2 regions of the Rossellomorea sp. ABR4_012 genome follow, and region 1 is predicted to be linked to the other one. Evidence: a T-box and tRNA genes for the amino acid it is inferred to sense, from the RefSeq annotation. Region 1 holds a T-box; the other holds one or more tRNA genes.

Region 1 (3,399 bases):
GTACCGTTTCCCCAGATGGAAGGCATATGATAAAGGTCAGACTGAACAAGGAGTACTATCAGTATCAGTATTCCGATTGCCGAACGACTAAGGATGGCAGGGAGCTAGATGGGTTGAGAGAAATGATCATGAAGATGATTAAAGAAAAGCCGGGATATGAGGAAATGGTCAACCCCTATCTAATTATGTAAAAAATTGGTTTACATTCCGGTAAATAGATGATAGTATTGAAAAAATTATCTAAAGCGATGACGAGAAGAGTAGCCAGCAGAATTCTTCATCAGAGAGCCCCGGGAGCTGAAAAGGGGCAGGGAGGCTGCAGGTGAACCAAGACTCTGAGCTGCACATCGGAACTTTTAGGGGATGGTGTGACAGGAGCTCCTGTTATAGAGCTAGGGTATATGCAAAAAGCCGTACCCGAAAAGGTTGATATGGTGACATATTGACGAACTGGGGTGGCACCGCGATCGAATCTCGCCCCCAAGACTGAGACGTCTTGGGGGTGGGATTTTTTTATTGGTCAAATTGAAGGCCCGTCCCTCGCTGCTTTAAAGCGACGAGGGACGGGCGTTGTAGGAATCGCGGGGAGGAGTGTTGAAGATGAGATGGAAGGATCCGTTTTTGATGTTGATGGGTATAGGGTTGTCGAATGTCGGAGCATGGATATTCTTGATTGCACTTAATTTGATTGTGCTGGATGAGTCGGGTTCGGCGCTTGCGGTCGGGATTCTTTATGTGCTGAAGCCGCTGGCTGCGCTGGTTACGAATGCATGGGCGGGGAGTTTGATCGATCGGCTGAATAAACGGGGATTGATGGTGTTTCTGGATATACTCAGGGCGGTGCTGGTAGCAGTGCTGCCGTTCATTTCTTCAATCCCGCTGATGTATGCTGTTGTATTTGTCATCAATATGGGGAGTGCGGTTTTTTATCCGGCCTCGATGACATATATGACGAAATTGATTCCGAGGGAGAAGCGGCAGCGGTTCAATGCGCTCCGGAGCTTGATCGGATCTGGTGCTTTTATCATCGGACCAGCGATTGCAGGGGTGTTATTCATCATCGGTACACCGGAGATGGCGCTTTATTTGAACGCGGCCGCGTTGTTTCTTTCGGGATTGATTACCCTCCTGCTTCCGGATTTGGAGGGAGATTCGCTTGCCAGTTCGGAGAAATTCTCTTTTGAATTGATCAAGGCAGACTGGCGGGTGGTCAAGGATTTTAGCCGCCGCTCCATCTATGTGATGGTGGTGTACCTATTGTTCAGCTGCATGATCGTCATGACCGCTGCGGTCGATTCACTGGAGGCCGCTTTTTCAAAAGAAGTGCTGGAGCTTTCAAACAGCACGTATGGATATTTGGTAAGCATTGCGGGGGCAGGTTTTCTTGTCGGGGCTCTCGTGAATATTGCGATTGCAGACAAAGTTCGTGATCTCCACCTGATTGCTTTCGGCTCAGTGATGGTTTCAGCCGGGTATATTGTGTATTCATTTTCAGGAGGTTTCGTCGCTGCCGCAGTGGGCTTTTCACTACTGTCCTTCTCGCTGGCATTTGCAGAGACAGGGTTTGATACGTTCATTCAGGAGCGGGTACCGGTTGAGGTGATGGGTCGCGTGAGCAGTATGTACGGCTGGCTTGAAGGAGTGCTTGTCATTGCCGCAACAGTATCCATCGGTGCAGGGGCAGAGCTTTTATCCATCCGGGGAGTGGTGATCGCAGGCGCTGTCGTGATGCTGATAGTGACTGTTTTCCTCTGTATCTATTCATTAAACAGTGGGAGGGTTAAGCCGCTTGAAAAGAAGCCGCTCGTATCACAGTGAAAATAAAATTGACACTACATGGGAATCTCTATATAATCATCTAAAATAATCAAAAACATTGAAGAGGATCAGTAAAGTGAACCTGTCTTTTCAGAGAGGGGGCCAGAGTGGTGCGAGGCTCCTATTGACAATCATTTGAACCTGCCTCTGAGTCTGAATATTCAGCGGTTGAATACCGTTATCATGTGTGAGTGTAAAGCTTTGCTTTGAATCAGGGTGGTACCGCCAGAGATGGTCCCTGATGATGAGCGGGGCTTTTTTTATTTATCAAAAAGGTGTGGGGACAAGCTTATATTTTAAAAAAGAGGGTGCTATGTATGGCTAAGGAATTTGTAAAAGACGTTACCGGGATGGATGAGGATTTCGCCCAGTGGTATACGGATGTAGTGAAGAAGGCGGAGCTGGTCGATTATTCGAGTGTGCGCGGGTCGATGATCATCCGTCCTTACGGATATGCGATTTGGGAAAATATAAAGAATGCGCTTGATGCGAAGATCAAGGAAACGGGGCATGAGAATGTGTATATGCCGCTGTTCATTCCGGAAAGTCTTTTGCAGCGGGAGAAGGATCATATCGAAGGTTTCGCGCCAGAGGTGGCGTGGGTGACACACGGCGGTGAAGAGGAGCTTTCGGAGAGACTATGTGTACGTCCGACTTCCGAGGTGCTGTTCGGTGAGCATTATAAAAATATCATCCATTCCTACCGCGATTTGCCGAAGCTGTATAACCAGTGGGCCAATGTTGTGCGCTGGGAGAAAACGACGAGGCCGTTCCTGCGGACGCTGGAGTTCCTATGGCAGGAAGGTCATACGTGCCATGAGACGGATGAGGATGCACATGAAGAAACAGTGAGGATGCTCGAAGTGTACGCAGAGCTTTGTGAAGAGCTGCTGGCAATCCCTGTGGTGAAGGGGCAGAAGACAGAGAAAGAAAAGTTTGCCGGTGCGAAGTATACGTACACAATCGAGAGCTTGATGCACGACGGAAAAGCTTTGCAGTCCGGGACATCGCACCATTTGGGTGATGGATTTGCGAAAGCGTTCGGCATTCAGTTCACCGACCGTGAAGGGAAGCTTCAACATGTGCAGCAGACGTCCTGGGGACTGACGACGCGCATCATCGGGGCGATGATCATGGTGCACGGGGATGACCGGGGTCTAGTTGTGCCTCCTCGTATGGCGCCGACTCAATTGATGATTGTGCCGATTGCGCAGCATAAGGAAGGCGTGCTTGATTTTGCCTATGAATTGAAAGACAAGTTGTCGGCTGTAGCGCGTGTCGGGATCGATGCGAGCGACAAGAAGCCGGGATGGAAGTTCAATGAGTATGAAATGAAGGGGATTCCACTTCGCCTTGAAGTCGGGCCTCGTGATATCGAGAACGGCCAGGTGATTTTGGCCCGCCGTGATACAGGTGAGAAGGTGACGGTGCCTGTCGGGGAACTAGAAACGAAGGTGCCAGCACTGCTTGAAGAGATTCAGAAGAACCTTTTTGAAAAAGCGAGGGAGCATCGCGAGGAGATGACGAGTATCGCTTCAGGGTTTGCTGAGTTTAAAGAGGTGATTGCCGGGAAAGGCGGTT
Region 2 (3,399 bases), on a different contig from region 1:
AAGCATGGTGACATGTGGAGCTGACTGATACTAATCGATCGAGGACTTAACCACAAAGAGTCATTTTTAAATGAACACATTGGTCGATACTCGACTTTCTTGACATCAATCCTTTATCTAGTTTTGAAGGAACAAACCCTTCAATTGAATATTCGTCTGGTGATTATGGCGAAGAGGTCACACCCGTTCCCATGCCGAACACGGAAGTTAAGCTCTTCAGCGCCGATGGTAGTTGGGGGCTCTCCCCCTGTGAGAGTAGGACGTCGCCAGGCGATTTATAATCCGGAGGATTAGCTCAGCTGGGAGAGCATCTGCCTTACAAGCAGAGGGTCGGCGGTTCGATCCCGTCATCCTCCACCATGATTTTTTACGAAGCATCAGCGGAGTAAAAGAATCTTCCTTGATTTTTGCGCAAGCAAAATATCTTTCCAATGATTTTCTGAAGCTTATTTAAGACAAGCTGACGAAAACATCTTTTTTATGCCGGTGTAGCTCAACTGGTAGAGCAACTGACTTGTAATCAGTAGGTTGGGGGTTCAAGTCCTCTTGCCGGCACCATTTTGGTTTTTCTCATTATAATATAAGCCATTAGCTCAGTTGGTAGAGCACGAAAGAAATAACATCATTGAGTTATCTTCTAGCGTACAGCTCGAGCAGCATCTTGGTTAAGCTTCCTGAGAGCTGGACGTCGTAGATGCACAAAGATAGAAGTGAAATAATAATTTTTAATTAATACTATTACGAGCCATTAGCTCAGTTGGTAGAGCATCTGACTTTTAATCAGAGGGTCGAAGGTTCGAGTCCTTCATGGCTCACCATTGATTTTTGCTCAGGCAAAACATCATATCTTTTATCATGCGGGTGTGGCGGAATTGGCAGACGCACCAGACTTAGGATCTGGCGCCGCGAGGCGTGGGGGTTCAAGTCCCTTCACCCGCACCATATTTGCGGAAGTAGTTCAGTGGTAGAACACCACCTTGCCAAGGTGGGGGTCGCGGGTTCGAATCCCGTCTTCCGCTCCAAAGATTTTTGCCGGGGTGGCGGAACTGGCAGACGCACAGGACTTAAAATCCTGCGGTAGGTGACTACCGTACCGGTTCGATTCCGGTCCTCGGCACCAGAGTTTTTTGCAAAAGCAAAATAACTCTCAATAGCTTGTGCTAGCAAAACATCTTTTCTTAATTTGCGTCAGCAAATAGCCTTAATTAAATAATGCGCCCGTAGCTCAATTGGATAGAGCGTTTGACTACGGATCAAAAGGTTAGGGGTTCGACTCCTCTCGGGCGCGCCATCTATTTCGGGAAGTAGCTCAGCTTGGTAGAGCACTTGGTTTGGGACCAAGGGGTCGCAGGTTCGAATCCTGTCTTCCCGACCACCTTAGATGGGGCCTTAGCTCAGCTGGGAGAGCGCCTGCTTTGCACGCAGGAGGTCAGCGGTTCGATCCCGCTAGGCTCCACCAAGATTTTTTACGCAGCGTAAGCGGAGTAAAAGAATCTACCTTAACTCACTTCGGTGAAAAAAATTAAAAAAGTTGTTGACACTCAACAGTGTCGATGATATACTTGTAAAGTCGCTTCAAACGAAGCACTTAACAAATTGAACCTTGAAAACTGAACAAAACAAGACAATACGTCAACGTTAATTCTAGATTTACCGCAACGATAGAATCGTTGCAAACAAGAGCTATTCAAACTTTTATCGGAGAGTTTGATCCTGGCTCAGGACGAACGCTGGCGGCGTGCCTAATACATGCAAGTCGAGCGGATCAAAGGGAGCTTGCTCCCTGAGATCAGCGGCGGACGGGTGAGTAACACGTGGGTAACCTGCCTGTAAGACTGGGATAACTCCGGGAAACCGGGGCTAATACCGGATAACTCAGTTCCTCGCATGAGGAACTGTTGAAAGGTGGCTTTTAGCTACCACTTACAGATGGACCCGCGGCGCATTAGCTAGTTGGTGAGGTAACGGCTCACCAAGGCGACGATGCGTAGCCGACCTGAGAGGGTGATCGGCCACACTGGGACTGAGACACGGCCCAGACTCCTACGGGAGGCAGCAGTAGGGAATCTTCCGCAATGGACGAAAGTCTGACGGAGCAACGCCGCGTGAGTGAAGAAGGTTTTCGGATCGTAAAACTCTGTTGTTAGGGAAGAACAAGTGCCGTTCGAATAGGGCGGCACCTTGACGGTACCTAACCAGAAAGCCACGGCTAACTACGTGCCAGCAGCCGCGGTAATACGTAGGTGGCAAGCGTTGTCCGGAATTATTGGGCGTAAAGCGCGCGCAGGTGGTTTCTTAAGTCTGATGTGAAAGCCCACGGCTCAACCGTGGAGGGTCATTGGAAACTGGGGAACTTGAGTGCAGAAGAGGAAAGTGGAATTCCAAGTGTAGCGGTGAAATGCGTAGATATTTGGAGGAACACCAGTGGCGAAGGCGACTTTCTGGTCTGTAACTGACACTGAGGCGCGAAAGCGTGGGGAGCAAACAGGATTAGATACCCTGGTAGTCCACGCCGTAAACGATGAGTGCTAAGTGTTAGAGGGTTTCCGCCCTTTAGTGCTGCAGCTAACGCATTAAGCACTCCGCCTGGGGAGTACGGTCGCAAGACTGAAACTCAAAGGAATTGACGGGGGCCCGCACAAGCGGTGGAGCATGTGGTTTAATTCGAAGCAACGCGAAGAACCTTACCAGGTCTTGACATCCTCTGACAACCCTAGAGATAGGGCTTTCCCCTTCGGGGGACAGAGTGACAGGTGGTGCATGGTTGTCGTCAGCTCGTGTCGTGAGATGTTGGGTTAAGTCCCGCAACGAGCGCAACCCTTGATCTTAGTTGCCAGCATTCAGTTGGGCACTCTAAGATGACTGCCGGTGACAAACCGGAGGAAGGTGGGGATGACGTCAAATCATCATGCCCCTTATGACCTGGGCTACACACGTGCTACAATGGACGGTACAAAGGGCAGCGAGACCGCGAGGTTTAGCCAATCCCATAAAACCGTTCTCAGTTCGGATTGCAGGCTGCAACTCGCCTGCATGAAGCTGGAATCGCTAGTAATCGCGGATCAGCATGCCGCGGTGAATACGTTCCCGGGCCTTGTACACACCGCCCGTCACACCACGAGAGTTTGTAACACCCGAAGTCGGTGAGGTAACCTTTTGGAGCCAGCCGCCTAAGGTGGGACAGATGATTGGGGTGAAGTCGTAACAAGGTAGCCGTATCGGAAGGTGCGGCTGGATCACCTCCTTTCTAAGGAATATTTTATGAAACGTTTGACAGTCGAAGTTTTGTTCAGTTTTGATGGTTCAACCATCAAGGTTTTTTACGAAGCGTAAGCGGAGTAAAAGAACCAACCATTAAGTTTGTTCTTTGAAAACTAGATAAAGATTTATTGATAGTCA

The links. A T-box is a leader RNA that pairs with one kind of tRNA and senses whether it is charged. The one in region 1 lies ahead of proS (proline--tRNA ligase), so its partner is inferred to be a tRNA-Pro.
Region 2: it has a tRNA-Pro gene. The T-box ahead of proS (proline--tRNA ligase) is inferred to sense a tRNA for this amino acid. The anticodon was not compared.

Annotation. Positions count from the first base shown of each region.
Region 1 is NZ_JBSWVK010000002.1:231,809-235,207, forward strand. It holds gene ACXAFV_RS10710 (hypothetical protein) at 1-191, shown strand, start outside; T-box leader at 240-485, shown strand; gene ACXAFV_RS10715 (MFS transporter) at 601-1,818, shown strand; T-box leader at 1,868-2,061, shown strand; gene proS (proline--tRNA ligase) at 2,136-3,399, shown strand, end outside.
Region 2 is NZ_JBSWVK010000001.1:224,499-227,897, reverse strand. It holds rRNA gene ACXAFV_RS01250 (23S ribosomal RNA) at 1-54, shown strand, start outside; rRNA gene rrf (5S ribosomal RNA) at 156-272, shown strand; tRNA gene ACXAFV_RS01240 (tRNA-Val) at 285-360, shown strand; tRNA gene ACXAFV_RS01235 (tRNA-Thr) at 483-558, shown strand; tRNA gene ACXAFV_RS01230 (tRNA-Lys) at 743-818, shown strand; tRNA gene ACXAFV_RS01225 (tRNA-Leu) at 858-942, shown strand; tRNA gene ACXAFV_RS01220 (tRNA-Gly) at 948-1,022, shown strand; tRNA gene ACXAFV_RS01215 (tRNA-Leu) at 1,032-1,120, shown strand; tRNA gene ACXAFV_RS01210 (tRNA-Arg) at 1,215-1,291, shown strand; tRNA gene ACXAFV_RS01205 (tRNA-Pro) at 1,299-1,375, shown strand; tRNA gene ACXAFV_RS01200 (tRNA-Ala) at 1,384-1,459, shown strand; rRNA gene ACXAFV_RS01195 (16S ribosomal RNA) at 1,696-3,247, shown strand.